Regions from separate parts of the Mesorhizobium sp. KACC 23794 genome, predicted to be linked through region 3. Evidence: predicted binding sites of a transcription regulator. Region 3 holds the regulator's gene; each other region holds the start of a gene.

Region 1 (10,717 bases), 2.8 Mb from region 3:
GCAACCGAGATTCCCGTTTCCGAATACGCCGCGCGGCGTCCACCCACAAAGATCGGCTTCCGGCCAGGCGACACGATCGACGCCGATTCGGCGATCCGCGCGCTGGTCACCAAATCCGCCAATGACGTTGCCGTCGCCGTCGGCGAATATCTGGGTGGAACGGAAGAACAGTTTGCCGAGATGATGACCGCCAAGGCGCGTTCGATCGGCATGCGCAACACGACCTTCCGCAACGCCTCCGGCTTGCCGGACGCGGAGCAGCGGACCACGGCCCGCGACATGGCGCTGCTCGGATTGACGCTGCGCAAGCGTTTCCCCGCGCAGTTTGCCTATTTCGCCGATCAGAACTTCATGTATCGGGGCCGCCTGGTGCGCGGGCACAACGACCTCATCGGCCGTGTGTCAGGCGTCGACGGCATCAAGACCGGATACGTCCGCGCTTCCGGGTTCAACATCGTCACCTCGGTCAACCGCGACGGCCGCAAGCTCGTCGTCGTGGTCATGGGCGGCGAAACGGCCCGCAAGCGCAACGACCATGTCGAGGAACTGATCGAACGCTACCTGCCGCGCGCGGCGCGAGGTGGGGTGTAGCCAGACGATGATTATTTCCACGAGGAAGACATTTCCGGCGGCCCGCATGCCTGGAGCACGCCCATGAGCCGCCTCGAAAGCTTCATCCGCCGCATGACGGCGCAGCGCCTCGTGCTCGATATGGTCTGCGCCGAGGTGGAAAGCATGCAGGGGCCGATCCTCGAACTCGGGCTCGGCAACGGACGCACCTATGACCATATCCGCGAACGCCTCCCGGGCAGGCGGATCATCGCCTTCGACCGGGCATTGGGCGCTCATCCGAGCTCGGTGCCGCCCGAAGGCGACCTCGTGATCGGCGAGATCCGGGTGACGGCCGCCGGCTTCTCCGGCATCGGCGCCGCGCTCGTCCATGCAGACATCGGCACCGGCATCGAAGAGCTCGACCTGAAGACCCAGGAATGGCTGCCCGGCCTTGCCGTCGACCTGCTCCAGCCCGGCGGCATCGTCGTCAGCGGCCTGCCGCTCGACCATGCCGCGCTGCTGCCCCTGCCGCTTTGCGAAGGCGTGCCGGCCGACCGCTATTTCCTGTATCGCAAGATGGGCTGAGGCCACGCGCGAGCCGGGCGCGCCCTATCCGCAAGCCGTGCATCGCGCTATTGGTCACTCCATGGGTCGCGGCAGCAGGCGGCCACGCAGACGAGGACGCGTTCATGACCGCCCTGCTTCCCGCCGAGCTCGCCTGGTATGCCACCGGCCGCTTCTACCAGGCCAGTGTCGACGATACTCTCGCCGATTACGGCTATTTCCTGCATCTGCCCTTCATCAAGGCGCCGCTCTTCAACGACAGTCCCTCGGAGAAGACGGCGCATTTCACCTTCGCCGCAAAACCCTTCAAGGCACCGGAAATGAAAAATGGCGCGCTCAAGCTGGGGCTCGATCCCGTGGGCGCGTTCTCGCTGTACCTGCAGCGCCAGCCGGCAGGAAGCTATCGCGATCCGACCTCGTTCGCCGAGGGCGAATGCATCGCCACCTTCCGCCGGACCAGCATGGTCGTGGGCACGACCGTCGACGCCACCGTCGGCAGGAAGACCGCATCGGTGGTGGGCACCAACGTGTTCTCGGCGCGACTGGTTGCCAGCACGCCGTTCGAGTTCGGCGGCCGCAGCTACGATCTGGCACACCATCTCGGGCTGGGCGTCACGCAGTTCGGCACCGCCGCGGCCACACCGATCACCCCACCGCCGAAGGGTTATAAACTGGTGCTACCGTTCACGGGATCCGCTCTTGCGCTGGGCCGTGCGAGCTAACACCAGAGGCTTCTGATTCCGACCACCGGTTCCGCCCTCGTCCAAGGCGATGCAAGACGACACCAAACGAGATAGGAATTATTTCCTTGATTTTTTCCGTCTCTTTGCTATTGTGTACGTTGAACGGAGGCCGGAATGGACTACGCCGAACGCGAAAAGGAGCAGGAGACGCTGAACCGCATCGCGCTCGTGCTGCTTCGCCTTGCCGTTCTGGCCCAGTTCCTTTGCGTCCTGCCGCTCCCGGTTCGCGCTTTTGTGCTGTCGTTCCTGCGGCCGGCCGAGGCCGTGGCGCGGGCGTTTGCCAGGGAGCAAGCCGGCGGCGCGCTTGCCTTGCCCCCGGCCACGGTTCACGGACTCGGTGGCGATGGTTGCGCCGAGGCTTTGCGGCTCGCCCGCTGTCTGCGCGCGCTGGCCTTCTTCTTCGGCGGCTTGCGGGATTTTGCCGGGCAGCGGCTTTTTCACGGGCGGCCGGACGGGCGTCTTGCGCAACGGGCGCCGGCGATCGCATGGCCGGGCCATTTCATGACGGCGCGAGACGTGATGGTCCTCCGCGAGGCGGGACGCATCGATACGTCGTGATTGCCGGCCCTGCCGGTCAGGCTCCGACCCGTTGAGAATTCGAACGTCATGCGCCATGCGCGCTTGGCGGCACAGGCTTTGGCTGTCTAATGCCAACGGAGGTCGAAGTCGACCGCCGTTGATAGAAGCCCGCGCAACTCGGGCAAGCGGAAGCGCTAGTCGCCCTGCAAGGCAACGCCCTCCGCCGTCCTGTTTTCGGCCAGTGCGAAGCGGCCGCCGCTCTTCAGCGTGCGGGGGATCGAGAGCGGTCCCTTGATGGGCTGGCCGGCGAATATGCTGTTCTGCAATGAACCTCCCAGGGCGCCCTCGTTGACGCTGACGTTGTTGACGATGCGGCCGCTATCCTCGAAGCGGATGCCGCGTCCTGCGAACAAGGCGTTCTCGGAAACCGCGATGTCCCTGGTCGGCAAGGTCGCATCCTGCGGCAGAAGGCGGCGCAAGCCGTTGTTGGAAAAGATTGTGCCATCGACGGAAACCTCCGCGCCCTCCCCCACCAGCATCCCATACTGCCCGGCGTCGCGCACGCGCCCGCCCTCGAAGGCCACGGCATTGCAATTGCGCATGTCGATAGCCCGGCTCGATCCGCTGACGTCGCAATTCTCGAAGCGCAAGTTGCGGCTGCGCCGTTCCAGCGCCAGCGCGCCGCCGGCGCGCATCGACGCCGGCGCCGGCGTGACCTCGATGTTCGCGGTGTTCGCCGGCGCATAGCGGGCAACGTAGAGAACGCCGCCGTCATAGGAGATCTTGTCGCCGATCTTGACCGCGCGTGGAAAGCCCGGCCTCGCTCCTTTCGACGAGACGGTGATCACGGTTCCACCTGCTTCCAGATCGGCGCCGAGCGACGCGCCCACCGTCTCGCCGTGCACGGTCAACGTCGCGTTGGACTGGGTTGCGATCGACACGATCCGGCCGCGCACGGACCCGACGAGATCCTCGCCTTCCACGAAGGGAGCCCAGTTCTCGATCAGTTGCACGTTGAGCGTCGTCTCGTCCGGGATTGCCGCGATCCGGCCGACCACGCCGGTCTTGCCGCCGGTTACCCGCTCGCCGAGCATAAATCCCTTGCTGGAGTTCAGCTTGATCGCAAGCACCGGCAACATCGAACCGACCAGCCGGCACTCCCGCATCGCCACCCCGTCGCAGTCGTTGATGAGCGTACGGCCATTGACGGTGCAATTCTCGAAACGAAGGTTACCCTCGCATTGCTGAAGGCTGAACCCACCCTGGCTGACCTTGGCGATCGCCTGGACATCGCGAAAGGTGATGTCGCCCAGGAAGTTGCGCACATTGATCAGTTCGGTGGTGTCCGAAAGATCGGACTCCATAAGGACATTGGCGATCTCGATGTTTTTCCAACGTGGCTGCTCCAGATACCGCGCACCAGTGTTCGGATCGTTCGCCTGTTTCGACGTGCCGAAGCCGGAAACGTCGATGAGCGCGCGAGCGTTGATGCCAGAGCCGGCAATGTTGTAGGCGATGACATCGGTCAGGCTTATGTTGGAAAAGACCTTCCCCTGGTCGTCGGGATGCGCATAGCGATCCCCGTCATCGCCGACCACGAGGTCGAGAAGCTGGGCGCCGTTGCGTGCCACGCCGTCGTCCAGTCCGTCGTAATCGACCTTGCCGATCTGCACGGCATAGGCGGCGGAGATTGCTGTCAGACGACCGGTGTTGCGGACGCGAAGGTTTTCGAACCGTATGTTGTTGGGATGGTAGGTGAACGCCTCCGGATCCCTGCGCATCACCAGCGGCTTGACGGTGGTGCCATCTGGCTCGAGCGGAAAATCCTCGCCCGACGACCCCCAATGCACGAGGACGGCATCGCCATGCGGGTGCTTGGGCGAGGCTCCTTCGATGAGCAGGTCGTTGCCGACGACACCGGAAATGCGCCCGACACAAGCGATGGCATGCCCGACGGCGGACCCTTCCGCGCGCGTCAACTTCAGCCGGCTCAAAGCCGTTGCGGTAACAAGCTCCGGCGCCACCAGCTTGCCGTCTTTCCTGACAGGTTCGTAGATCACCTTGCCGATGGTGATGCAGGTTCCATAGCTGCCTTGCCCGTTCTGGATGGACTTCGGGATATGGGTCCGGATCTCGATGTCTTCGATCGTCACCCCGGACGCGAGGATGTTGACGCCTTCAATCTCGCGATTGATCGCCAGATAGAGCCCGCAGCCGCCCCTGCCGATGCCGCGGATGGAGATCGGCTGGTCCAGCACCAGCTTTCCGACATGTGCGAAGTAGGCATCGATCAACATCGGCCGGCCTGCCGCGACGCAGAAGTCCCTCGTCGCCTGCACGGACGCGGCATCGTCCGTCTCGCCGTCGCCGACAGCGCCGAGCATGAGCGGCGAGGCCGGATTTTCGTCGAGAAGGAAATACCGGCCATTCGCGCTGCTGAACCATGCCGCCTGCGGATGGCGCGCGGTCTCGTCGGCATCGCTCAGACGGTAGCGTGCCCCGCCCCGTGTCGGATGTTGTGCGGCATCGTAGGCGAATGTCACGAGGCGATTGACGCCTTCCGGCACGGATTTTTCCGTCGCGGTCACCTTGTCTGCCAGCACCGTCAGCCCGGAAGACCCATCCTGGGCGCCAGCCGACCGCACCGCCACCACCGCCGCGCCGGCGCCAATCAGGAAACTGCGTCGATCCATGGAAAACCTCTTTGCCAATCCGACCAACATGGCAGTTGGCCGAGGACACTCTAGGGCGGCGTGTCGGGTTTTTATACGGCGCAGAGGTTTGGCGGCGTCGAAGGCCGATCACAGCAGCGCGAGGATCGCCTCCGCCGCGCGATCGCGCCCCGGCCGGGCAGCCATCGTCGCGGCATTGTCGCGCAAGCGCCGGCGCATCGCGTGGTGGCCGAGCAGGTCGAGCACCGCCCCGCCGAATTCCGCACTGACGCCCTGCCCTTCGGCGGCTGGAAGGCTTCCGGCCTCGGGCTCCAGGCCCTCGACGCCTTCCGGCGCTCGAAAAGGGTGGCCATCGACCACAAGCCGGTGAGGCAGGACGGGTGGTATCCCTACCCGGCGACTGGTTTCGTGCGGCCGGCGGCCGCAAGCACGTCTGATCCTGCCGGCGGAACGTCCGGGCGGCTCGCCAGCCATTGAAGCTATTCTCCCACCGCACCCGTAGTTCTGTACGGGACGGCTCGCAAAATAATCGGCTGTGCCTGTCGGAACCGCTGTGCGCCGGCAACAGCGAACTGGTGCTGACCCGCATCCTCGATGCGCCGCGCGAAAACGTCTATCGTTGCTGGACGGACGCAAACCTCCTGCCGCTGTGGTTCGCGCCGAAGCCGTGGACGACGCCCAAGGCCGAGCTCGACGTGCGGCCGGGCGGATCGAACCTGATCGTCATGGCCGGGCCGGACGGCAGCGAGTTTCCGAACCGTGGCGTCTATCTGGAAGTCGTGCCGAACGAGCGTATCGTCGTCACCGACGCCTTCGTCAAAGCCTGGGAACCATCTGAAAAGCCGTTCATGACGGTGATCCTCACCTTCGAGGATGCGGGGCCTGATAAGACGAAATACACGGCGCGCGTCCTGCACTGGACGGCCGAAGACCGCGAGGCGCACGAAAAGATGGGTTTCCACGCAGGCTGGGGCCAGTGCGCCGACCAACTCGCGGAAGTCGCCGCGAAACTCTGAGCAAAAAAACGTCTTATGGCCGCCCGATCACCCAGGCGGCCTCAGCAACGAGCGAGATCAGGAAGAGGATTATTTCTTTTCCTTGATCTTCATCGCCGGCACGGCGGGTGCATGCAGCAGCGGCGCCGCCGCCGGCTTCTTGGCGTCTTTCTTGGGTTTGCGGGCTTCCTTGCCCGGTCGCATGGAACCTTTGGCCATTTCCAATCCTCCTGTTGATCCTGTCCCAAATGAATCAGGAGTTTTGCCGCCGCGCAAGATGCTCCGCGCCGCGCAGTGAACTTCGGATCACACCGAGCCGTCCTCTACCACGCGCAGCCGCAGCTGACCCGTCTTGCTCTCCGCCCCGCGTGGGCGCTCCGGCTCGATCGGCACCGCAGCCGGTTGCGGCGGATCGCCGAACTCCAAGGCTTCGATCCGTTGTCCGCGCTTGGCGACCTTGCCGGCCGAAACGAGGATATCGTCGATATCCCTGCTGGCCTGGCCGAAATGCGCCTGCAGTTTTCGCACGCGCTCGTCCATGCGCGAAAGATCTTCCATCAGACGCACCACCTCACCCTGGATCAGATGCGCCTGCTCGCGCATCGAGGCGTCTTTCAGGATCGACTGGATCACCTGGATCGACAGCATCAGCAGCGACGGCGAGACGATGACGACGCGCAGCTTGTGGGCACGATGGACGATCGCCTCGAAATTCTCATGGATCTCGGCGAAGATCGATTCGGACGGCACGAACATGAAGGCCGTGTCGTGGGTCTCGCCCGACAGCAGGTATTTTTCCGAAATCGCCCGGATGTGCACGTCGAAGTCGCGGCGGAACGCCTGCTGCGCCGCCCTCTGCGCCTCCCCGCTCTGGTCGGCCTCAGCCGCGGCGCGGATCGCATTCCACGCCTCCAGCGGAAATTTCGCATCGATGACCAGCGGCGGCGCGCCGTTCGGCATCTTCACCGTGCAGTCCGGCCTATTGCCGTTGGACAGCGTGTCCTGGAAAGCATAGGCGCCCTGCGGCAGGCCGTCGGCGACGATCGCCTCCATGCGCGACTGGCCGAAGGCGCCGCGTGTCTGCTTGTTGGACAGGATCGCCTGCAACTGCACGACCTGCCCGGCCAGCGACTGGATGTTGTTCTGCGCGGTGTCGATCACCGCAAGCCGCTCCTGCAGGCGGGCAAGATTCTCGTGCGTCGACTTGGTCTGCTCCGCCATGGTCTGGCCGATCCGGCCGGTCATGGCGTCGAGGCGCTGGCCGATCGACTGGTTGAGCTCGGCCTGCCGCGCGCCGAGCACGTCGGCCACGGTGCTCATGCGGCCCTGCATCTCGGCCTGCGCCTGCAATATGCCGGCCATCCGGAACTCCGTCCGGCGGGCATGGTCGGCAGCGTCCGCCGAGGCCAGCGCCCGCGCCGAGGCCGAGCGCCACAGCGAGACGACGAGCGCCACCAGCAAGACCAGGAACAGGAGCCCGAACCCGGCCAGCGCATGGGCGAGGGTCACCACCGTCGCGCCGAACTGGGCTACCGGCTGGTCGAGGATTTGTGCGAGGTCGGTCATCCCTGCGAGGATAGCCGATTCGCCGCCCGCTTGCAGATCAAAGCAGGAACGCTTGTCGAGCCTCCCCCGTTGACGCCTTCCGCGCAAGCCATTACCTGAAACCAACCCCCATCAAGACCTGAAGCTCATGTCGATCAAGCCGCTGATTATCCTCCCCGATCCGGTGCTTCGCCTGGTGTCGAAACCTGTCGGGCGCTTCGATGCGCCGCTGCGCAAATTCGCCGACGACATGCTGGACACCATGTACGACGCACCCGGCATCGGGCTTGCCGCGATCCAGGTCGGCGAACCGATCCGCATGCTGGTCATCGATCTCGCGAAGGAAGACGAGCCGAAGGCGCCGCAGGTCTTCATCAACCCGGTCATCGTCGAACGCGCCGACGAGCGATCGGTCTACGAGGAAGGCTGCCTGTCGATCCCCGACTATTATGCCGAGGTGGAGCGGCCCGCTTCCGTCCGGGTTCGGTATCTGGATCTCGACGGCAAGGAGCACGAGGTCAATGCCGAGGGCCTGCTGGCGACCTGCCTCCAGCACGAGATCGACCACCTCGACGGCGTCTTGTTCATCGACCATATCTCGCGGCTGAAACGCGACATCGTGGTCCGGAAATTCCGCAAGCTCGCCAAGGACCGTCCGTCAGGTACGATGGTGGGCTAGGCCGGTCCTGGCATCAGAAAGTGGCACAACCGCCTTGGATGCCGCGCATTGCGCTGACCGACGGTTAGCAATGTCAGGAAAAACTGTCGATGCCCCCGGTTTCCGGCGCCAGGGAGGGCTGACAATCCGTTCAAAGATGACCATATTGCGCTGATGTCCGCGCACTGCGACAAGCTTGCCGCCGGTGCGTACGCAAGATCGAGGGCCGGCCGCAAGCCTGCAAACGTTCGGATGAAGTCCCCGCATCGGTCCGTTCCGCGCTTGCGGAAGGGGGAGGGCCGAAACGGTATCAAGCAGTTGGCCATAATTTCGTGGCTTTCGGCACGTTGATCGCGGTCAGTCAATTGGCGATCCGGCGCGACGGGCACGGTTTGCGCCGCGACACGAGACAGGTACGCAATGTTGGCACGATCGCCAGACACGACGGACGCATCCACGCAGGCCATCGTCGCCCCCGGCGGGTCGGCGGCCGAGCGTTCGGCCATGTTCCACAATGCCGCCCGCCATTCGCGCATCGTCGGCGTCCTGAAGATCGCCTTGCCGTCGCTGGCGCTGATCATGGCCGCGATCTTCATCTTCCAGTCGTATCGCTCGACGCCGTTGGCGGAGATCACCGCCGAGGACACGGCGGTCTCCGAGGGCAAGCTGGTGATGGCCAGCCCCAAGCTCGAAGGCTTCACCAACGACAACAGGCCCTATTCTGTCAGTGCGCTTCGCGCGGTGCAGGACATCGCCAACGACGCGGTCGTCGAGTTGCAGGAGATTTCCGCGACAGTGCCGGTCGACGCGACCAGGTCGGCGAAGATCGAGACCGCGCGCGGTTTGTTCGATCGCATGACCAACATTCTCGATATCAAGAGCGAGATTAATATCACGACGTCCGACGGCGCCGTCGCCAGGCTGGCCTCGGCGTTGCTGGACATGGGTGCGGGACGCATGTCCAGCGACCAGCCCGTGGAGATCCACTACAAGGGCGGCTCGATATCCTCCGACACGATGTCGGTCGAGGATCGTGGGAAAGTCGTTGTTTTCGACAAGCGCGTCCGGGTGCATATAGTGCTGCCGAAGAAAGACATGGCGAGCCAATGAGGGTGGGTAAGGGCATGACCGGGAACCATTTCAGACTGTCCGCTTGCGCGGCGCTCGCATTGCTGGCGCTGCCGGTATTGTCGATTCACGCACAGGAAGCGGCGCCCGCGCCTAAGACGGCAACAGGGCGGCTGCAAGGCCTCAGCATCAACAGCGGGCTGCCGATCCAGATCGAGAGCGACCGCCTGGAGGTCATCGACGGCGAGAGCAAGGCAGTGTTCGTCGGCAACGTCAACGTCACCCAGGGGCCGACCTTGATGAAGGCCGGCAAGATGACGGTGTTCTACGCCAATGACGGCACCGGCTCGGCGGCGACCGGTTCGGCCGCTATCGACAGGCTCGAGGTTCAGGATAAGGTGTACATAAAGTCCAACGCTCAGGTCGCCACCGGCGATAGCGGCACGTTCGACATGGCGAGCCAGATTCTCGTGCTTTCGGGTAAGGAGGTCGTGCTTTCCGAAGGCAAGAACGCGCTTGTAGGCTGCAAGCTCACCGTCGACATGAAGACCGGCCGCGCGCAGGTCGACGGCTGCAACAACCGCGTCCAGATGACGATCACGCCCGGTACGCAGAAACCCTGATGACATCTGGAGACTCGTTGCTGTCCCGCTTGTCGGGACGGCTCCGCTTTGCGCCCGCCGCACCCGCGGTGAGCCGGCATGCTGCCGAACTGAAAGGCACGCTGATCGCCACGGGGCTCACCAAGAGCTACAAGGGCCGGCAGGTGGTGAACGGCGTCTCGCTGGGCGTGCGCGCCGGCGAGGCGGTGGGTCTGCTCGGCCCCAACGGCGCGGGCAAGACCACCTGCTTCTACATGGTCACCGGCCTGGTGCCCGTCGACAAGGGCAAGATCGAGATCGACGGCTTCGACATCACCTCGATGCCGATGTATCGCCGCGCCCGTCTCGGCATCGGCTACCTGCCGCAGGAAGCGTCGATCTTCCGCGGCCTGAATGTCGAGAACAACATCCGCGCCGTGCTGGAAGTGGTGGAGACCAGCCGCAAGGAGCGCGAGAAATCGCTCGATGCGCTGCTCGAGGAATTCCACATCTCACACCTGCGCAAGGCCCCGTCCATGTCGCTGTCCGGCGGTGAGCGGCGACGTCTGGAGATCGCCCGCGCGCTGGCCAGCCGGCCGCACTACATGCTGCTCGACGAACCCTTCGCCGGCATCGACCCGATCGCGGTGGCCGACATCCAGCAACTGGTCCGGCATCTGACGACCCGCGGCATCGGCGTACTGGTCACCGACCACAATGTCCGCGAGACGCTCAAGCTCATCGACCGCGCCTACATCATCCACAGCGGCGAGATCCTGAAGCACGGCAGCGCCGACGACATCATCGCCGACCCGAACGT
Region 2 (10,717 bases), 1.3 Mb from region 3:
AGCGGCCCGCACCGTGCTTGCCGGCAAGGTCGACGCCAAGGTCGGCGGCGAGCTGTTCAAGTCCTCGCTGAATGAACTGAAGACCCGCCTGAACTGACAGGCTTGATTTCCAAAAGTTTCGAAAAGCCGCCGCACTCCGGCGGCTTTTTTGATTCCGCAGCAGTCGCACAGATTTCGCCTTCGGCAGTTGTCCGCCTTCTTGGCGGGATGACAGGCCAAATCGGACAAGCTGGCCCGATCACGCCTCGATCAGCACTTCCACCGTCGTCTCCGCTTCCACCCGGAACGGCGCAAACGTGACGCGGTGGATGCGGGGCAGGGCGCCATGGGCGCCGATGGCGGTGCGGTGGCGAACCGTGGCGTAGCCCATGTGGCTTTCAAAACCGTAATGGGCGTGCACGCGCCCGCAATTCTCCATCATCCGGTCGCGCATCACCTTGGCGACGATCGAGGCGGCGGCGATGGACTGCGAGCGCTGGTCGCCCTTGACCAGTGCCTCGGCGCTGCAGTGGAGCCCCGGCGGCACGTCGCGGCCGTCGACCAGCGCGTGCAGCGGTTTCACATGCAGGCCGCATGCCGCCCGCCGCATCGCTTCGAGGCTGGCGCGCAAAATGTTGATGCGGTCGATGCCTGTCGCGCTGACCGAGGCGACCGAGACGCCGATCGCCGAGCCGAGAATTATGGCGAACAGGTCTTCGCGTGCCTGCGCCGAGAGCCGCTTCGAATCGTCGAGGCCGTTGGGGATGCGGTGGGGGTCGAGGATCACCGCCGCCGCCACGACCGGACCCGCCAGCGGGCCGCGGCCGGCCTCGTCGAGACCGGCCAGCGGCCACAGGCCACGCTTCATCGCCTTTCGCTCGAAGGAAAAATCCGGCTTGAACGCCAGATCGAAGAGGGGCGGAGAATCGGAAGACGGGCGAGCCATGATGCGGCGAGACTCGCATCCGCTCCGATTCTCCGCAAGGCCTTCCCGGCCATCGGGGCGGGGGCGGGGAAGGCGCCGCCGGGCTGGGGCGGCCCGGGGGACAGGAAGTAGGCAGTAGGGCAGTAGGGCAGTAGGGCAGTAGGGCAGTAGGGCAGTAGGGCAGTAGGGCAGTAGGGCAGTAGGGCAGTAGGGCAGTAGGGCAGTAGGGCAGTAGGGCAGTAGGGCAGTAGGGCTAGCCGCTCCCGGCATTCGCATTGAAATTCGTGTAGAGGCGAAGGCGCCGCAACTTCTGTTGACCGTCTGGAAAGGTCGCGCTCCCTTTCTACTGCCCTACTGCCCTACTGCCCTACTGCCCTACTGCCCTACTGCCCTACTGCCCTACTGCCCTACTGCCCTACTGCCCTACAAAAGCATCAACTGCTCCACCTTCTTTTCCGTGCCCTTGAACAGATCCGTCCGCAACCGCCTCCGCTCCTGGTTGAGGCCGAGTTTCTTGGCGGCGATCTCGAAGCGGCGGCCGATCTGCCAGGCGTAGGGGCCGGAGCCTTTCATGCGTTTTCCCCATTCCGAATCGTAATCCTTGCCGTCGCGCATCGAGCGGATCAACGACATCACATGGCGGTAGCGGTCGGGATAGTGGCGCAGCAGCCAGTCCTTGAAGATCGGGCTGACTTCCAGCGGCAGCCGCAGGATGACGTAGCCCGCCTCGCGCGCGCCGGCGTTCGCCGCCGAATCGAGGATGCGCTCGACCTCGTGGTCGTTGAGGCCGGGAATGATCGGCGCCACCATGACCGAGGCCGGGATGCCGGCGTCGCTCAGCATGCGCAGCGCTTCCAGCCGCTTGGTCGGCGTCGAGGCGCGCGGCTCCATGGTGCGCGCCAGCATGCGGTCGAGGCTGGTCACCGACAGCGCCACCTTGGCGAGGCCCCTTTCCGCCATGCGCGCAAGAATGTCGATGTCGCGCGTCACCAGCGCCGACTTGGTCACGATGCCGACGGGGTGGCCGAATGCTTCCAGCACTTCGAGGATCTCCCGCATGATGCGGTATTTCTTCTCGATCGGCTGGTAGGGATCGGTATTGGTGCCGATGGCGATGGTACGCGGCTGGTAGCCTTCCTTGGAAAGCTCCTTTTCCAGCAGTTTTGCCGCATCCGGCTTGGCGAAGAGCTTCGATTCGAAATCCAGACCGGGCGACAGGCCCATATAGCTGTGGGTCGGCCGGGCGAAGCAGTAGACGCAGCCATGCTCGCAGCCGCGATAGGGATTGATCGACCGGTCGAAGGAGATGTCCGGTGAATTATTGCGGGTGATGATGGTACGCGGCCTTTCGACCTGCACCTCCGTCTTGAAAGGCGGAAGCTCCTCCAGCGAGTTCCATCCGTCGTCGAAGACATGGCGGCTGACGGGCTCGAAACGGCCGGAAGGATTGACCCCCGCAGCGCGGCCGCGCCGGCGGTCCTCGCCGATCCGTACGCCGCTTTCCTCGATCATCGCATTGGCCATGTCCGACCTGCCGCTTCCAAAGGCGGCAATGTCGGCTCGCACGATGTGTTCCATCTTGGCGCGGTTCCAAGGGGTGTCGGAGCTATGGCGAATCGCGGTGTTCATGAAACTATTCCTATTTGTTCGAATGGAACAAAGCAAGAACTTTCTCTCCACGGAGGCGCCCTCGCGTCGATGGCGCGGTCTCCGGGAACCTGTCAACGCCAGGGAAAACGCCGTGTTGCGCCGCGATACTGGCCTTTGCCGGCGCGATCCGCTATTCGGCTAACAGATGCTCACCGTGCTGATCGAGACGAAGAACCACGAGGAAGCGTTGGCCCGCACCCTGGCCTCGCTGGTCGGCGCGGCGGTGGAGGGCATCGTGCGCGACGTGATCGTCTGCGACCGTGGCTCGACCGACCAGACCCATCGCGTCGCCGAGCATGCCGGCTGCCACTATGTGGCGGAAGGCGGCGTCGCGGCGGGCATCCGGCAGGCCAAGGGCGAGTGGTTGCTGATGCTGGAGCCCGGCGCGCGCCTGGTCGACGGCTGGACCGAGGCGGTCGTCGGCCATGTCGGAAAACTGTCGATGCCGGCCCGCTTCTCGCGCAGCCGCGCCGACCGCAAGCCGTTTTTTTCGCGCCTGTTCTCGGCCCCTAACGCGCTTGCCGAGGGGCTTGTCATCCGCAAGGGCCAAGCCGCCGCGCTCGCGAAGTCGGCGCAAAGCGCCGAGGCGATCGCGCGCGGGCTCGCCTCGCGCCGGCTGGACGCGGAGATCAGGGTGGCGGAGCCGCAACGCTGACGGCCGCTCGGCCGTCGCCATGATCGATCGGGCAACCGGTTCCCATTCGGCGTTGACCTGAACTGAAGTTGAGGTTTCACCAAGGCTCCTTGCAACTCAAGGGAGCAGGTCACGGCTGAAACACGCGCGATCCAGAAATATACGGCCGACAAGGCGACAGACTGGATGCGATGGTCGGGCATCGCGCTGGCCGATGTCGTCAACGAAGACGAGACGCCGTCGGCCGGCGACTGACCATCGCTCGCCTTGGTTGCCCAGGCTCCTTGTTTTTTCTCGTTACGTAAAACAACGGCCGCAGCATCGGTCGGATACATGACGCGCCTACTTGCGGTTGTCGATAAAACGAAACCGATTTCCTGCCAAAACGGCAGAAATCGAAAATAAGCGAAATGGAACGACTCTAAATGCCCAGCCTGATCCTTACCGAGTCACACAACTTCCGCGGCGAAACGGTGACCAACGTCAATGCTCTCGAATTCGGCGGGACCGGCTACATGTATGCCATATTCGACGGCGCCCAGTTCGGCGGAGGCTATATCTCCAATTCGCTCGGCATCGACGGCAACGGCCAGTCGTGCGAGATCGATATCCACTTCGCGGCGGGCAGCAGTTTTTCGGCCGCGGGCTGGACCTTCAGCAATTGGAAGGCGTCGAACACGCTCAACTATGTCGGAACCAGCAGCGCCGAAACGATTATCGGCACCAGCCAGTTGGATTACTTCTCCGGCGGCGGCGGCGCCGACACGTTGGACGGCGGCGCCGGCACCGACTTTTTTCGGTATCAGTCCCCGTCGGAGGTTGGCGCCGGATCGACCCTGAAGGGCGGCGACGGCATCGACACGATCTATATGGGCAATGAGGCGGGGACCTACGACTTCTCCACGTCGAGCATCTCGGGCGTCGAGATTCTGCGTTTCTACGGGACCGGCGTGTCGGCAAGGCTGACCGGCGACCAGATCGGCGCCGGCAAGATCGACCATGTAACCATCGACGAAGGCACCGCGCAGAAGCTGGTGGTTGCAGGCAACATCGTCGACCTGTCGGGCGTCACCTTCGCGGGCTGGGACGGTGGAAACAGGACCGTTACCGTCAACGGCACGGGCTTGGTGGACAAGCTCGTCGGCTCCAGCCAGGCGGACGTCATCAATGGCGGCGCTGGCAACGACTCGCTCTTTGGCGGCGATGGCGCCGATCAGTTGAACGGTGGCTCAGGCACGGACACCGTGGGCTATTCCGGTGCCGTGACCGGCGTCGTCGCCAGCCTGGCCAATGCGGCGATCAACACGGGTTTTGCGGCCGGCGATATTTACAGCTCGATCGAAAACATCACCGGCACGAAGTTCAGCGACAGCGTCTACGGCAACAAGGGCGCCAACGTCGTCAATGGCGGCGCCGGCGACGACTTCATCAAGGGTTATGACGGCAACGACACGCTGACCGGCGGATCGGGCAGCGACGCCTTCATCTTCAACACAGCGCTCAACGCCGCGTCGAATGTCGACCACATCACCGACTTCAACGCCGCCGCCGATACGATGTGGCTGGACGATGCCTTCTTCGCCAAGGCCGGCGCGGCCGGCACGCTGTCCGCCGCTGCATTCTGGACCGGAACGGCGGCGCATGACGCCTCGGACCGCATCATCTATGACGCGAATACCGGCCACCTCAGCTACGACGCCGATGGCAACGGCGCGGGCGCGGCGATCCAATTCGCGACCGTCGCGATCGGGCTGTCGCTGACCAATGCCGATTTCCTCATAATCTGAGGACTTGCAGACTGCGAAGGGAGGCGCGACCGGTTCGCCGGCAGCGTTGCCCTTCAGGTCGGTTTTGCGCCGCGCCTCAGATGTTCGTCGAGGCGCGGCATGATCTCCACGAAGTTGCACGGCATGTGCCGGTAGTCGAGCTGTGGCTTGATGATCCCGTCCCAGGCGTCGCGGCAGGCGCCGGGCGAGCCCGGCAGCACGAACACGAAGGTGGCGTTGACCACGCCGCCCGTTGCCCGCGACTGGATCGTCGAGGTGCCGATCTTGTCGTAGGAGATGCGGTGGAAAACTTCGGAAAACCCGTCCATGCGCTTTTCGAAGATCGGCTCCAGCGCCTCCGGCGTCACGTCGCGGCCGGTGAAGCCGGTGCCGCCGGTGGTGATCACCACGTCGATTTTTTCGTCGCGCGACCAGGCGAGCACCCTTTCGCGGATCTTTTCCCTGTCGTCGGTGACGATGGCGCGGTCGGCCAGCACATGGCCGGCCTCGGCGATGCGATCGGCGAGCGTCTGGCCGGATTTATCGTCGACCAATGTTCGCGTGTCGGAGACGGTGAGCACCGCGATGCCAACGGGGATGAAGGGGCGGTCGTTGGGCGCCATCAGTGCCTCGCCTGCGCGATTCCTCGCGTAAACTTTGAAATGCCGCGCTCCTTCGCACCCCCCTCTGTCCTGCCGGAAATCTCCCTCGCAAGGGGGGAGATTCGCCGGCCGCTCTGGTTTCGCCAATCGCTGACGATGCAGGACGGGCGGCGGGACTGAAGCTGCCAATCTCCCCCCTTGCGGGGGAGATGTCCGGCAGGACTGAGGGGGGTGTGAAGGAGCGCCATGCTCAAATCCCTGTGCCGGGCGGAGCCGAAGCAGTTGTTTCCGTCGCCGCGACGAACCAGTCCGGCCGCGCCGTCGAGATCGCGTTGGCAGCGCGCTGGGCTGCGGTGTTGTCGCTAAAAATACCGAAGCATGTAGCACCGGACCCCGACATCCGCGCAAAGGCGGCACCCGCGCCGCTCAGCGCGGTCAGCGTATCGCCGATCGCCGGCGCCAGGTCCAAGGCAGGTGCCATCAAGTCGTTGCGCGTCGTCGCCAACCAACCGAGGAGGCTGGTCGTATCCCTGCGGGCCGGCAGGGGAGGAAGCGGCGGATTTTCGCGGCGGGCAAGCGCGGCGAAAACCTGGGGCGTCGCGACGGCCACACTCGGATTGACCAGCACCAGCGCCAGCGACGGAAACTTTTCGAGCGGCTGGATCACCTCGCCGATACCGCGCGCCACCAGCGGCCGGGCATGCAGGCACATCGGCACATCCGCGCCGAGCGCCAGCCCGATACGGGCAAGCACGCCCGCATCGATATCGAGTTTCCAGAAGCGCTTGAGCGCTCTCAATACGGCCGCCGCATCGCTGGACCCGCCGCCGACGCCCGACGATGCCGGGACGTTCTTCTCCAGGAAGATCAGCGCCGGCGAAACGGCTGCCGATCCGGCGGCCTTGCGCAGCACGTCGCGCGCCCGGATGGCGAGATTGTCCACGCCGCCGGGGATGTCCTGCGCGAATGGCCCTGAAACCGTGAACAGGTCGCGCGGCGCCGGGCCGACGGCGACCTGGTCGCCGAACGCGGTGAACACGCAAAGGCTTTCGATCAGGTGATAGCCGTCCGGCCGCCTGCCGGTGACATGCAGGGCGAGGTTGATCTTGGCCGGCGCCGCCTCGGCGACCGCCGCAACTGTTTCCGACACGATGGACCGTCAGTCCTTGGCAGGGCGGTATTCGCCGGTCTTCGGATCGAACACCAGCGTGCCGTCGGCACGGGTCTTTGCCTGCTGCTCGTGGCGCTTGATCTTTGCGGTCACGCGCTCGGCCTCGCGCACGAAATGGCGGTAGCCGAAATAGGCGACCACGCCGACAACGGCGAAGAAGATGAGCTGCGGCATGACATTTCCCTCCCTGCATCGAACGGCCGGAAGGACCGTTCAGGTCGGCATACGACCATCATAGCGGTAAACCGCTTGCCATTCAAAGCCCGTATCGGCTCCACAGCGCGCGTTCCTCCGCCGCATCCAGCAGGCCCCCGGCGGCAGAGCTTGCGATGTCGGCTACAGAAAAGCCAGCGCTCGATCCGAACACACCCAGCCGGCGGCCGAAAAGCCCGCGCGGCTGGGTGATCAGTTTCATCTGCGTCCTGTCGCCGAACCGCGCCTTGAGCGTGCCGCGCATGTCGCCGATCGCATCGACGAGACCCAGCGACAGGCCTTTCCGGCCGGTCCAGAACAGGCCGGTGAACAGGTCGGGATCCTGCGACAGCCTGTCGCCGCGCCGGTCCTTCACCAGGTCGATGAAGGTCTCGTGGATTTCGAGCTGCAAAACCTTCAGCCGCTCGACATCCTCCGCCTTTTCCGGCTGGAACGGATCGAGCACAGCCTTGTTGCGCCCTGCGGTGTGGACACGGCGCTCGACGCCGATCTTCTGCATCAGTTCGGGAAAGCCGAACGAGGCAGAAACGACGCCGATCGAGCCGACGATGGAAGACGGGTCGGCGATGATCTCGTCGCCCGCCACCGCGATCATGTAGCCGCCCGAAGCCGCCACATCCTCCACGAACACCAGCACCTTCTTGTTCTTCTCGGTCGCCAGGTCGCGGATGCCCTGGTAGATCAGCCGCGACTGGACGGGCGAGCCGCCCGGCGAGTTGATCGAGATGGCGACCGCCGGCGCATCCTTCACCGCGAACGCCTTTTCGAGAATGCCGGCGGTGGAGGCGAGCGACAGGCTAGGACGGAACTGGCCGCCGCCGGCCATGATCGTGCCGCTGAGCCGCACCACCGGGATCGTGACTCCCTCCGACCGCATCGATTTCGGCAGCAGGCGGCGCAGGAATGACGTCACTGTGGATGGGCTCCGTTTCTCGGTGTCTCTGCAACGCATGTAGGCATTGGCGCGCGCCGCGCAAGCGCTGCCGGTATCAGTCGCCGAAAAGCGAGGCTTCTCCGGCATTTATCGCCTCGGCGCGCGGCGTGAAGCTGTTGTCGGCCGTCTCGTGCAGCATCAGCGGCGGCATCAGCGACGACAGACCGCGCGCGCCGCGAACCGCGCGGACAACGATACGGATGGCCGGCCGGTCGGCGGCGGCATGGATCGGCACGATCTCGGCGCTGCCGAAGCGGCCTTCCATGGCCGGCAGGATTTTGTAGAGCGAGGCCGGGCGTGCGATCAGCGCCAGCCTGCCGCGCGGCTTGAGGATCGCAGCCGCGCTGCGCAGCCATGTCTCGAACACTTGTTCGTCTGCGACATGCGCCTCGCGCCGAAGTGCGTCCGGTGTCGCGCGGTCGCGGCCGTCGTTGAAGGGAGGATTCATCAACACGAAGTCGGCCGACCGGTCTTTCAGGCCCGCTTCGGTCCGTGCCTTGCCGGACAGCACTACATCGGCCACCAGCAGGGAAACCCGCCCGGCCAGGACGAAATTGCCGGCGTGCGCCAGAGAGCGTTCGGCGTAGCCAGCCATCTCCTGCGACCGCTCGACCAGCAGCACGGAGGCGTTCGGGCATCTGGCGGCGACGGCAAGACCCACGGCTCCGGCACCCGCGCCGAAATCGACCGCCAGTCCGGCAAAGCCAGCCGGCACGGCCGCTGCCAGCACCAGCGCATCCATACCGGCCCGATGCCCGCCCTTAGCCGGTTGCACCAACGTGAAGCGGCCGCGATGAAAAGCGTCGATGGTGAAAGTCTCGCCCTCCGGTGGGGATGCCAAGCCGGTCACGGCAAATTCTCACCGTTCGCGCAGCTCGTTGCCGATGCCGGCGTCAGCGAAGATGCGGCGCGCCTGTTCGGCGTCGTCCTCAGAAACCAGGATGCGCCTCGGCAAAATGCCGATGGAGCCGTCCAGCACGCTCATGTTCTGGTCGGCCACCAGGCACTCTATCCCGGCGTCGCGGAGCAGCGATTGCGCGAAGGAGAGGACGACGGCGTCGTTGGTGCGGATGATCTCGATCATGGACAAAGGGTTGCAGGTTGCATGGACGGTGTAAACCGCAAATGCAGCCGCCGGGAACGCCGCTTGCCGCTGCTCATTTCTTGAAGTGCTGCTTGAGGCGCTCGATCTCCTCCGGCGTCCAACGCACATCCGTCACCGCTACCCAGGCGTCGATGTAATGCTGCGGCGCGTAGACATGCCCGTAGCCCATCGGCGTGGTCGTCGCCGTCATCACGTCGAGCAGCAGCTGGAAGAACGTCACCACGGGGTACCAGCGCAACTCCGGCGACACGTCGGGACCGCGCGGCTCCGCCATCCAGGCCGGCTCACGGTAGGCGGAGGCAGGCTCGAAGAAGGTGATCGCGTCGCTCGCATACTGCAGGTAGACGATCCGCATCGGCCCCCATTGCGCACCGGGGATGTCGAGCGCATCCTTCTGCGCGGTGAAGCGAATGACCGAGCCGTTGCCGAAGCGCGGCAGCCAGGCCGGTGAACCCGGCTCGCGCCGTCGCGTGACAGAATTCCACATGCTGCTGGGGAAGGGCGGTCCGCTCCACAACGCGCCCTGCAGCGGGTCGCCCAGCACGTCGAACAGGTCCGCTGAGCGCTGCGAGTTGAGCGCGCCGAGGCTGAGCCCGAAGAGATAGAGGCGCGGCCGCTTGTCCTTCGGCAGAGTGGTCCAGTATCCGTAGACCTGCGTGAACAGCGCCCGCGCCGCCTCGTTGCCGTAGTCGGGCTCCACCAGCAGCGACAGCCAGCTTGCCAGGTACGAATATTGAACGGCGACGCTCGCGACGTCTCCGCCATGCAGATATTCGACCGTGTTCATGGCCGGCGGGTCGACCCACCCCGTTCCGGTCGGCGTGATGAGGATCAGGACGGAGCGGTCGAATCCGCCGACGCGCTTCAATTCCTCCAGGGCGAGCTTTGCGCGGTCGTCCGGACTGTCCGCCGAATTCAGGCCGGCATAGACGCGGATCGGTTCGACGGCGTCGCGGCCGAGAAACGCCTGGATCGCATCCTTGCTCGGGCCTTGCGCCACGAACTCGCGGCCGGCGCGGCCAATTCCCTCCCAGTCGATCAGCGAAGCTTCGCTGCCGGTCTTGTTGGGGTCGGTGGGCCTGGCGCTGGCATCCTCCATAAGCTCGTCGATCGTCCGGAACGAGGAATCGGCGACGCGCAGCCCGGCCCGCAGCAATACGCCGTCTATGACCGACCAGAACAGCGTCGCGGCGACGACAGCGCCGACGATGTTGGCGACCGGTCGTGAGGCGAAACCGCCGATGCGCCGGGACAGGAGGCCGAACAGAAGGTTGAACAACCGGCCAATGCCGATGAGCAAGCAGAACACCAGGAGAGCGATGACGCCGACCTCGAAGGGATGCGCCGTGTCGACCGGCTCCATGCCCATCAGCGAGCGGATGGAATTCTGCCATTCCGCAGCTTTCCACAGAAACCGCACGGCCACGACGGCGAAGACAACGGCCGCGCCGGCCTTGAGGACGAGGTCGGCCCTTCTGCCCGGCTTCGGCAGTTCCAGCCGGGACCACAGCCATCGTATGAAAACGCCGGTGCCGTAGCCGGCCGCGAGCGAGCAGCCGGAGAGCACGCCTTGCAGCAGGAAGGATCGCGGGATCAGGCTGGGCGTGAGCGACGCCGCGAAGAACAGCGTGCCCAGAAGCAGGCCCACCGCTGAAAAGGACTTCCCGAACCTGACCGCCCAATCTCGCACCATCAAGCCCGCCCCTCTGCTGGAATCGGGGCATCTTATCGCAGGGAT
Region 3 (10,717 bases):
GATGAAGGGCTGGCCGATATGGTACTTGTAGGCCATGGCGGCGATCGTCGGCATCTTGGCGATGAGCCGGATCGAGGCGACCATGCGCTGGTGCGGGTCCGAGATATCGGTCGAGTCGTGGTAGAAGGCCGACAGCGCGCCGACCACGCCGCACATCACCGCCATCGGATGCGCGTCCCGGCGGAAGCCGGTGAAGAAGCGAGACATCTGCTCGTGCACCATGGTGTGGCGGGTCACCCGATAATCGAAGTCGTCCTTTTGCGACTTGGTCGGCAGTTCGCCATAAAGAAGCAGGTAGCAGACTTCGAGGAAGTCGCTGTGCTCGGCCAACTGGTCGATCGGATAACCGCGATGCAGCAGCACACCTTCGTCGCCGTCGATGAAGGTGATCTCGGATTCGCAGCTCGCGGTGGAGGTGAAGCCGGGATCGTAGGTGAAGGCGCCCGTGTCCTTGTAGAGCGCCGCGATGTCGATCACATCCGGCCCGACGGTGCCCGATCGAACCTGCAGCTCGTGCGATTTGCCGTTGAATTCCAGTCTCGCTGTGGATTCGCTCATACGGATACCCCTTTGCTGTGAACCCGGGATAGCGGCGAAGGAACGCCGCCAGACGGAAGAGAAGCCGAAAAGAGCATGACGTTCCTGCTCCCGGCCCGGTTCCGAGAATAGTCTGACTTGGCCGCAATGTTGCATCGCAACAGGACGGTTACAATGGCCGTTGATGAGAACGGCGACATGCTAATCGATTTGATCTCCAATACGTGCGAGGCTTTCCTCGCGGCCCAATACGGCCAAGACGTCGAACACGCCGGGCGAAGTGCTGCGCCCGGTCAGCGCCGCGCGCAGAGGCTGCGCGACGGCGCCGAGCTTGTGGCCGTGAGCGGTCGCGAAGTCGCGGATCGCGGCTTCCGTCGTCTGCGCCGTCCATTCGCCGCCGACATCCTTCAACGCCGCCAGTGCGCCCGCAAGCAGGGTCCGCGGGCGCTCGCCAAGCAGCGCTGCGGCCTTGTCGTCGATCGCCAGCGGCCGCGCCGCGAAGAGATAGGATGCGCTGTCGGCGAGTTCGGCCAGCGTCTTCGCGCGCTCCTTCAGCCCCGGCATCGCGGCTGCGAGCATCGACTTCTGGGCGTCTTTCAGACCGGCGGCCAGTGAGCCCGACGCCGAAAGATGGGGCAGCGTGTCGACAAGGATATCGGTGAGTTCGCCGGCGTCCATACGGCGCATGTAGATGCCGTTCAACGCCTCCAGCTTCTGGAAGTCGAAGCGCGCCGCGCCACGGTTGACATCCTCGATCTCGAACCAGCGGATCATGTCTTCCATCGCCATGACTTCGTCGTCGCCATGGCTCCAGCCGAGGCGGGCGAGGTAGTTCAGAAGTGCTGCCGGCAGATAACCCATCGACCGGTAGGCCTCGACGCCGAGCGCGCCGTGCCGCTTCGACAGTTTTGCTCCGTCGGCGCCATGAATCAGCGGGATATGCGCCATGACAGGTACTTCCCAGCCCATGGCATCGTAGATGACCTGCTGGCGCGCGGCATTGGTCAGGTGGTCGTCGCCACGGATGATGTGGGTGACGCCCATGTCGTGATCGTCGACGACGACGGCATGCATGTAGGTCGGGTTGCCGTCGGAGCGCAGGATGATGAAATCGTCGAGGTCCTTGTTGGGGAAGCGCACGTCGCCCTGCACGCGGTCGTGTACGATCGTCTCGCCTTGGCTCGGCGCCTTGATTCGAATGGCTCCCTTGACACCAGCCGGCGCCTCGGACGGGTCGCGGTCGCGCCAACTGCCGTCATAGCGGGGCGGGCGACCCTCGGAACGTGCCTTCTCGCGCATGGCGTCGAGTTCGGCGGGGGTCTCGTAGGCATGATACGCCTTGCCAATGCGCACCAAGTCCTCGGCCACCTCGCGGTGGCGCGGTGCGCGCTCGAACTGCGAAATCGGTTCGCCGTCCCACTTCAGGCCGAGCCATGCCAGACCGTCGAGGATCGCAGCCGTCGCCGCATCGGTCGAGCGTTCACGGTCGGTGTCCTCGATGCGAAGCAGCATCCGGCCGCCGGTATGCCTGGCATAGAGCCAGTTGAACAGCGCGGTGCGCGCGCCACCGATATGGAGATAGCCGGTAGGCGAGGGAGCGAAACGTGTGACGACGGGGCGGGACATCGAGATTTCCGAAGAGAGGCCCGCCCTGCGCGTTCGCGCTGACGGTGCATGGAAAATTGCTGGCGTTCATGTAGCATAGAAGGTCGGGCGCGCAAGGCCGCAGACGCGGCTTGGCGCAATGCGCCATGAAGCCCTGGCGCGGGCTGGATGAAGGCCATGTCGGAGGTGTCCGCGGGCGACCTGGACGAGCGGTTCCTGTTCCGGAAAACGGACATGGAGACCGCCGCCCACCTTGTCGCTTCGCCATCCCGCGAACTTGTCGTCATCCCCCGGCGCCAGACCCGGCTGGAACAATGGTGGCGCAGCGGAGCACACTTGCCGCCCGTGCCGGTCATGGCCTCCCGGGCGGCCGTTGCCTTGCGAAACGCGACCGCGCTGGAAGTGGAACGCGGCACGTTGTTCCTGCTGGTGCCGGTGTTTCTCGCAGCCGGCGCCTTCCTGTATTTCAGCCTTCCGGCCGAGCCGGCTTTCGTGACTCTTGCAACCGGCGTCCTGACTACCCTGGGCACGGCGGTGCTTCTGCGGCGCCATACGGCAGGGCAACTGGCGGCGCTGGCGGTCATGCTCACGCTCTGCGGCGCATTGCTAGCCAAGGGCGAAACCTGGCGGGCCGGCACCAGCATACTCGGCGGCGACATATCGACCCGTATCACCGGCCGTGTCGTCGCCATCGAGCCGCTTTCCAATGGCCGTGCCCGGTTGACCATCGACCTGATGTCGACCGAGCGCCCGAAACTGCGATATGCACCCGAACGTATCCGCGCCACCGCGCGCCACGCGCCGGCGGGCGTGGCGGCGGGGTCGATCATCAACGGCCTCGTCCGGCTGCGTCCGCCCTCCGGGCCGGTGCGTCCCGACAGCTACGATTTCTCGTTCGAGAGCTATTTCGACGGCATCGGCGCCAGCGGCTATTTCATGAAAGGCCCGGACATCGTCGCTGAACCCGGTACTGGTTTCTCCGCTTCGGTCGGCACCTTCATCGAGAATGCCCGCAACACAATCGCCGCGAGGATCCGGCAAAGGATCGGCGGGGCCGAAGGCGAGATTGCCGCCGCATTGGTGGTCGGCGTGCGCGCGGGCATTCCAAACGACGTCAGCGAGGCGCTGCGGCGCACCGGCCTCTATCACATCATCTCGATCTCCGGCCTGCATATGGCGCTGGTCGCCGGCGTGGTGATCGCGGCGCTGAGGGCGGGCTTCGCGCTTTTCCCCGGCGTTTCGTCGCGCCGGCCGGTCCGCAAATATGCGGCGTTGGCCGGCCTTGTCGCGATTGCCGCCTATCTTGCGATCTCCGGCGGCGAGGTCGCGGCGCAGCGCAGTTTCCTCATGCTGGCCGTCATGCTGATCGCGCTGGTGTTCGACCGGGCGGCGCTGACCATGCGCAACCTGGCCATCTCGGCCATCATCGTGCTGGCGATCACCCCGCACGAGGCGATCGGTCCAAGTTTCCAGATGTCCTTCGCGGCGACGGCCGCCCTTGTCGGCGCCTACGCATTCTGGACGCAACGGCGCACCGGGTCCGGACCTTTCCACCACCCGAAACGAGGATGGGTTTCGATCGCGGCGCGGCATGTCGGCGCGTTGGTCGTCGGGCTGCTCCTGACGTCGCTGGTCGCCGGCCTCGCCACGGCTGCCTTCGGCGCCTATCATTTCCAGCGGATCGCGCCGCTGAGCCTCGCCGCAAATCTCGCCGCGATGCCGATCGTGTCGCTGCTGGTCGTGCCTTTTGCAGTGCTTGCGGCAGTCGCCATGCCATTCGGCCTCGACGGGCCGTTCCTGGACGTGATGGGCAAGGGCATCACGGCGATGATCGTTGTGGCGGAATGGTTTTCGGCGCGTTCGCCGATCGACGCGGTTGGCCTGATATCGGGAAAGTCCGTGGTGCTGCTGACCATCGCGCTGATCGTGGCGACAGTGGCGACGACGTGGCTGCGGTTTCTCGCGCTGCCGTTCGCGCTTGCCGGCCTGCTGACGCTCGGCGCGACGCGCACCCCCGACGTGCTGATATCGGAGGACGGGCGGCTGGTGGGCTATCGCACCAGCGAGAGCCTGATGGCCGTCAACAGGCCACGGCCCAACGCCTTCACAGCCGAGAACTGGAAAAGAACGCTGCAGGCCTATGGAATTCACAAGCCGACCAGGGATGTCGGTCCCGATCCGCCAGCGCCTTCCGCAGGCGTCAAGACGGCGAAGGCCGTCTACAAGAAAAGCAATGCAGGCAGGGACGAGGGCAATGGCCCTTCGCCCGGTGGGTCCTTATCGTCAAGGCGGATAGCCTTGGTTCAAAACCCCTATGCCGGGAATCTAACCGTTGCGTCATTCGAGGATGCAACAGACGGGGGCGCGGACGATTCATCGAGCGCCTTCCTGTGCGACGACGTCACCTGCGTCGCATGGCATCCGTCAGGCATCGCCATCATCCACACATCCGATCCGGAAGAAGCGCGGATCGCCTGTTCTTTTGCCGGCGTCATAATCCTCGACAACGCGACCGTGCCGCTGAAATGTGCCAACCCTGCCGTTGCCGTGGTCACCAAACGCGACCTCGCCCGGCATGGCAGCGCGGCGGTCCACCTGCCGTCCAGCGACGGGCAACCCGGTGAAGTTCGTTTCGCCATCCGCTCGCCGGACCGCCCATGGCACAGACACAGAATATTCTCGCGCGAGGCTCGCGGGCTTCCGCCCTACCAAGGCAAGGCGCGCCCGCAGGCGCCGCCGGAAAATCAGTAGCGGCGGATCAGCCCGACCAGTTTTCCCTGAACGCGAACGCGGTCCGGACCGTAGATGCGGGTCTCATAGGCCGGGTTAGCAGCTTCGAGCGCGATCGAAGCGCCCTTCCTGCGAAAACGCTTCAGCGTTGCTTCCTGGTCGTCGACCAGCGCCACGACGATCTCGCCGGGCATGGCTGTATTGGCGTTGCGGATGATCACCGTATCGCCGTCGAGGATACCGGCTTCGATCATCGAATCGCCCCTGACCTCCAGCGCATAATGGTCGCCGCCGGACAGCATTTCCGGTGGAACCGATATGGAATGCGTCCGATGCTGGATCGCATCGATCGGCACGCCGGCCGCGATGCGGCCCATGACGGGGATCGATATCCCGGAACCCGAATCGTCATTGCCGGCGACGCGGGACGGTTCCGCCGGGCGCTTGCCAAGGCTGCCCTCGATCACGCTCGGCGAGAATTTTCTCGCCGCATTGAGGCCGGGCGCGATCGAGTCCGGCAACCGAAGCACTTCCAGCGCCCGCGCCCGGTTCGGCAGCCGGCGAATGAAGCCGCGTTCCTCCAGCGCCGTGATCAGCCGATGGATTCCGGATTTCGACGCCAGATCAAGGGCTTCTTTCATCTCGTCGAAGGAGGGAGGAATGCCGGACTCCTTCAATCTCTCGTGGATGAATAGCAAGAGTTCGTGTTGCTTGCGCGTCAGCATCTTGGCCCCGTCAAGAATCACACCAAAAACAAAACCAGAACAAAACACTATCTGTTCCAGTTGTGTTCCGCAACCGTTAAATATCGGGTTAAGACGGGGGCAACCATGATGCGGAAATCAAGAATCTGCGATGGCAAATCGCGTCCAGGTCTGAGGCAGGCTGACGCTGTCCGCGCGCATGGTGTTCGAGTTCAGGCCTCTTCCCACAGATATTGCAGCAACTCACGGTCGTAACCCGAACTGGCGCGGAAAAGCTGCCGCGTATAGGCATGCTCGAACCGTCCGGCGGCCAGGTCGGCGCTGGCCAAGGTCTCGAGAATGCGGCCGCGGTTCATCACCGCGACACGGTCGCACATGTAGGAAACTACAGCCAGATTATGGCTGACCATGATGGTGGTGAAGCCGCGTTCGCGCCGCAGGCGCCGCAAGAGGTTGAGCACTTCCGCCTGCACGGACACGTCGAGCGCCGAGGTCGGTTCATCCAGAAGAAGCACGCGCGGCTCCAAAATGATGGCGCGGGCGATCGCCACGCGCTGGCGCTGGCCGCCGGAAAGCTGGTGCGGGAAGCGGAAGCGGTGTTCCGGCTTCAGCCCGACATCGGCCAGCGCGCGCTCGACACGCTTTTCCACGTCGGGCAGCCCGTGGATGCGCGCCGGCTCGGACAGCACCTTGTCGACGGTATGGCGCGGGTGCAGCGAGCCATACGGGTCCTGGAATACCATCTGGATCAAGCGTCGTTGCGCATGGCTGCGTGTCGGCGCGACAACGGTGCCGCCGATGCGGATGGTCCCGGAGTAGTCGCCGATCAGCCCGGCGATCGCGTTGAGCACCGTCGATTTGCCCGAACCGGATTCGCCGACCAGACCGAACGCCTCGCCCTCCTCAATCGAAACCGACACCTCTCGGACCGCGCTGAGCCGGCGCGCGCCCTTGCCGAAGCTGATGCCGAGGTTTTCGATCGCGATCATCGGCGCGGTCATCTTGCCCAACTCGCATCGCGTTGCAGCACGGGCAGTTCCGGCCGGTCGTCGCCGAGCCGCGGCGAGGAGGCGAGCAGCCCCTTGGCATAGGGATGCTGGACCCGGTGGAGTTCACTCGCCTTGACGGTTTCGACGACCTTGCCGGCATACATGATCATCACGCGGTCGCAGAAGGCCGACACCATGCCGAGGTCGTGGCTGATCAGGATCAGGCTCATGCCGCGCTCGCGCACCAGGTCGTCGAGGATGGCGAGCACCTGCAACTGCACCGTCACGTCGAGCGCCGAGGTCGGCTCGTCGGCGATCAGCAGTTGCGGCTCGGGGATGAGCATCATCGCGATCATCACCCGCTGGCCCATGCCGCCGGAAAGCTGGTGTGGATAGAGGTGATAGACCGCCTCCGGATCGCGGATCTTGACCGCCTTCAGCGCCTCGATGCTTTTTGCGCGGGCAAGCGCCCGATCTTTTGCGACATGCAGCCGAAACGCCTCCTCGATCTGCTGGCCGACGGTCATCACCGGATTGAGCGAGAATTTGGGGTCCTGCAACACCATGGAGATGCGCTTGCCACGGATCTTCGGCATCTCCTTTGCCGGCACCTTGAGCAGGTCCAGACCCATGAAGGAAAGCCGGTCGGCGCTGACGCGGCCGGGCGGCGGCACGAGCCGCATGATCGAGCGGCCGGTCAGCGATTTACCGGAACCCGATTCGCCGACGATGCCCAGCCGCTCACGGCCGAGCGAAAAGCTGACGCCGCGAACCACGTCCACAAAACCCTGATAGGTCGGGAAGGTGACGCGCAAATTCTCGACGTCGAGGATCGCGCCGCTCATGAGCGTTTCGGGTCCAGCACGTCCCGCAGGCCGTCGCCCAGCAGGTTGAAGCCGAGGCTGACGACGAAGATGGCAATGCCCGGGATCGTCGCCACCCACCATTGGTCGAGCAGGTAGTCGCGGCCGGTGGAGATCATGGCGCCCCATTCCGGTGTGGGCGGCTGCGCGCCGAGGCCGAGAAAGCCGAGGCCGGCGGCGGTCAGGATGATGCCTGCCATATCGAGCGTCATGCGCACGATCACCGAGGCGGTGCAGAGCGGCACGATGTAATGCCAGATGATGCGGAAGCGGGATGCGCCTTGCAGGCGGGCAGCCTTGACGAAGTCGGCGTTGCGCACGGTGATCGTCTCGGCGCGTGCGATGCGGGCGTAGGGCGGCCAGGAGGTCAGGGCGATTGCGATGATGGCGCTCTCAAGCCCCGGTTTGATCGCCGCGACGAAGGCCAGCGCCAGGATCAGCCGTGGGAAGGCGAGAAAAATGTCGGTGATGCGCATCAGCACCACGTCGACCGCCCCGCCGATGTAGCCGGAGATCGTGCCGATCAGCAGGCCGATGGGCACGACGATCACCACCACCATGATGACGATGGTGAGCGTGATCCGTGCGCCCCAGGCGACGCGCGAGAGGATGTCGCGGCCAAGCTCGTCCGTGCCGAACCAGTGCTCGGCCCCCGGCGGCTGCAGCCGCGTCGACAGCGACTGCAAGGTCGGCGATTGCAGCGGCAGTATCGGCGCCAGCACTGCGACGAGGATCAGCGTGAGCACGATCGCGAAGCCGACCATAGCCAGCGGATTGCCGCGGAACGCCAGCCAGTTGCGATACCAGTGGCCGAAGGAGGCCTGGCGCCGCGAACCCGGCGTGTCGGTGAGCAGCCAGTCGCGCGCGGTCATGTCCGAGCCCTTGGGTCGAGCAGCCGGTAAAGCATGTCGCAGAAGACGTTGAGGCAGACGAAGATCGCGCCGATCAGCATGGTTCCTCCAAGCACGGCGTTCATGTCCGCGTTGAACAGCGAGCGGGTGATGTAGAGGCCGAGGCCCGGCCAGGCGAACACGGTCTCGGTCAGCACGGCGCCCTCCAGCAGCGAAGCGTAGCTCAGCGCCACGACGGTGATCAGCGGCACGACGATGTTGCCGAGCGCGTGACGCCAGACGACGCGGCGCTCGGTCATGCCTTTTGCGCGGGCGGTCAGGATGTATTCCTGGTTCAACTGCGCCAGCATGAAGCTGCGCGTCATGCGCGAGACGTAGGCGAGCGTGAGATAACCGAGCAGGCTTGCGGGCAGGACGAGGTGCGAGAGGGCGTTGAAGAACACGTCCCAGTCGCCGGAAATCGCGCTGTCGATGGTGATCAGCCCGGTCACTGGCTCGACCAGCCCGTCATAGGCGATGTCCAGTCGCCCGGGGCCGGCGACGAGATCGAGCCAGGAATAGAAGACGAGCAGCCCGATCAGCCCCATCCAGAAGATCGGGATGGAATAGCCGACCAGGCCGATGACGCGAGTCACATGATCGATCCAGCGGCCCTGGTTGGTGGCGGCGATGACGCCGAGCGGAATGCCGATGACGACGCCGATCAGCGTCGCGGCAGTGGCAAGTTCCAGTGTCGCGGGAAAGAACTGTCCGAGATCGTGGAGAACGGGCTGAGACGTCATCGCCGATGTGCCGAAATCGCCGCGCATCACCTTCAGCAGGTAGATCCAGAACTGCTGGTAGACCGGCAGGTCGATGCCGAGTTCCTGGCGCACCCGCTCATAGGCCTCGGGTGGTGCGCGATCGCCCAGGATAGAGAGAACCGGGTCGATCGGCACCAGCCGTCCGATGACGAAGGTAATGAAGATCAGGCCGATGAGGGTCAGGATCAGGATGCCGAGGAAGCGGAAGACTTCATAGGCGACCTCGGCGCCGCGCGGCTGCCAGGCGGCAACCGCGCGTCCCGTTGCTGTCGTTTCACCGGCCATCAGGGATGCGGTCTTCAGCTACTTGGTCACGTCGTAGAAGAATACCAGATCGGCGTTCGGACCGGAGAAAAATCCCTTCACGTTCTTGCGCAGGACCGTCTGCTCGCTCTCCTGGAACATGTTGAGGAACGGGCCGGACTTCTGCAGCTTGCTCTGCAGATCAAGATACATCTGCTTGCGCTTCTCGACGTCATTCTCCTGCAGGGCCGCTTTGGTCTCGGCGCTGATCTCCGGAATGTCCCAGCTGTTGCGCCAAGCGAGCGGCTTGGACGCGGAGTTGTCGCTGTTGTCCGGGTTGTTGGCGAAGCTGTCGGCGTTGGCGTTCGGATCGAGATAGTCCGGCCCCCAGTACATGTAGATCATGTCATGCTGGCGGGCGCGGTATTTGGTCAGAACCTGCTTCACCTCGGCGGCATTGATGGTCACCTTGACGCCACCTTCCGCGAAGGTCGACTGGATCGACTGCGCGATGCCGGTGAAGGGCTGCGTGTTGCCGGTGTCGAGCGATATGTCGAAGCCGTTGGGATAACCGGCCTCGGCAAGCAGCGCCTTCGCCTTGGCAGGATCGAACTTGTAGGGATTGTCTTCCAGCGAGGCATAGAAGCCCGCCGGCCAGAACGCCTGGTGCACGATGAACTGGCCCTTGAGGAACGAGTCGGCCATGCCCTGGTAGTCGATCAGCCAGCGCAGCGCTTCCTGCACCTTGGGGTTCTTCAGCGGTTCGACCTTCTGGCTGAGGCCGAGATAATAAACCGTCGCCTTGGGAAACTGCTCGACGACGAGGTCGGAATTGCCTTCGATACCCTTGATCTGGTCGGGGCTGAGGTTGCGCGCAATGTCGATGTCGCCTTTTTCGATCAGCAGGCGCTGGGTCGAGCCTTCCGGCACGTGTCGGACGATGACGCGCTCGATCTTCGGCGCGCCGAGGCGGAAGTCGGGATTGGCTTCGAGCACCACCGACTCGTTGGCCTTCCAGGACCGCATCTTGTAGGCGCCGGAACCGGCCGAATTGGTCTTCAGCCAGTCATGGCCGAGATCGCCGTCCTTCTCATGCGCCATCGCCTCCTTCTTGTCGACGACCGAGGAAGTGACCGTGCTCATCAGGTTGAGGATGTAGGTCGGCGCATACTTCTCCGAAACCGTGAGCTGCACCGTATGTTCGTCGACCGCCTTCACCATGTCCTTGACGTTCTCGGCATTCCAGCCGAGCGCCTGGAAGAGGTACGCGGGCGTCAAATTGAGCAGGATGACGCGCTGAAACGAGAAGGCCACGTCCTCGGCCGTCACCGGGTTGCCGGAGTGGAATTTGAGGTTCGGCTTGAGCTTGAAGGTGAAAACCTTGCCGTCGTC

The links. The regulator LexA, encoded in region 3, represses DNA repair genes until DNA is damaged. The targets are predictions, from matches to a motif close to TGTTCNNNNTGTGTTCNG.
Region 1: the regulator LexA is predicted to act here: its motif matches at 7,645-7,662, upstream of ACSBOB_RS31380 (DNA recombination protein RmuC).
Region 2: the regulator LexA is predicted to act here: its motif matches at 2,557-2,574, upstream of ACSBOB_RS24815 (PA0069 family radical SAM protein).

The regions. Positions count from the first base shown of each region.
Region 1 covers NZ_CP197465.1:6,474,729-6,485,445, forward strand. The annotation lists gene ACSBOB_RS31340 (D-alanyl-D-alanine carboxypeptidase family protein) at 1-591, shown strand, start outside; gene ACSBOB_RS31345 (class I SAM-dependent methyltransferase) at 655-1,137, shown strand; gene ACSBOB_RS31350 (hypothetical protein) at 1,242-1,838, shown strand; gene ACSBOB_RS31355 (hypothetical protein) at 1,974-2,417, shown strand; gene ACSBOB_RS31360 (right-handed parallel beta-helix repeat-containing protein) at 2,573-5,071, opposite strand; gene ACSBOB_RS31365 (hypothetical protein) at 5,132-5,527, shown strand; gene ACSBOB_RS31370 (SRPBCC family protein) at 5,602-6,066, shown strand; gene ACSBOB_RS31375 (hypothetical protein) at 6,136-6,264, opposite strand; gene ACSBOB_RS31380 (DNA recombination protein RmuC) at 6,352-7,611, opposite strand; gene def (peptide deformylase) at 7,739-8,269, shown strand; gene lptC (LPS export ABC transporter periplasmic protein LptC) at 8,669-9,358, shown strand; gene ACSBOB_RS31395 (LptA/OstA family protein) at 9,373-9,939, shown strand; gene lptB (LPS export ABC transporter ATP-binding protein) at 9,939-10,717, shown strand, end outside.
Region 2 covers NZ_CP197465.1:5,042,678-5,053,394, reverse strand. The annotation lists gene ACSBOB_RS24825 (F0F1 ATP synthase subunit B) at 1-97, shown strand, start outside; gene ACSBOB_RS24820 (ribonuclease HII) at 239-925, opposite strand; gene ACSBOB_RS24815 (PA0069 family radical SAM protein) at 1,328-2,482, opposite strand; gene ACSBOB_RS24810 (glycosyltransferase) at 2,700-3,209, shown strand; gene ACSBOB_RS24805 (calcium-binding protein) at 3,614-4,975, shown strand; gene moaB (molybdenum cofactor biosynthesis protein B) at 5,029-5,577, opposite strand; gene ACSBOB_RS24795 (4-(cytidine 5'-diphospho)-2-C-methyl-D-erythritol kinase) at 5,807-6,706, opposite strand; gene ACSBOB_RS24790 (hypothetical protein) at 6,716-6,901, opposite strand; gene ACSBOB_RS24785 (S49 family peptidase) at 6,984-7,892, opposite strand; gene ACSBOB_RS24780 (tRNA1(Val) (adenine(37)-N6)-methyltransferase) at 7,930-8,715, opposite strand; gene ACSBOB_RS24775 (putative signal transducing protein) at 8,734-8,958, opposite strand; gene ACSBOB_RS24770 (alpha/beta hydrolase) at 9,032-10,672, opposite strand.
Region 3 covers NZ_CP197465.1:3,710,009-3,720,725, forward strand. The annotation lists gene gltA (citrate synthase) at 1-558, opposite strand, end outside; gene gltX (glutamate--tRNA ligase) at 739-2,163, opposite strand; gene ACSBOB_RS18105 (ComEC/Rec2 family competence protein) at 2,320-4,893, shown strand; gene lexA (transcriptional repressor LexA) at 4,887-5,597, opposite strand; gene ACSBOB_RS18115 (ABC transporter ATP-binding protein) at 5,789-6,577, opposite strand; gene ACSBOB_RS18120 (ABC transporter ATP-binding protein) at 6,574-7,410, opposite strand; gene nikC (nickel transporter permease) at 7,407-8,300, opposite strand; gene ACSBOB_RS18130 (ABC transporter permease) at 8,297-9,367, opposite strand; gene ACSBOB_RS18135 (ABC transporter substrate-binding protein) at 9,386-10,717, opposite strand, start outside.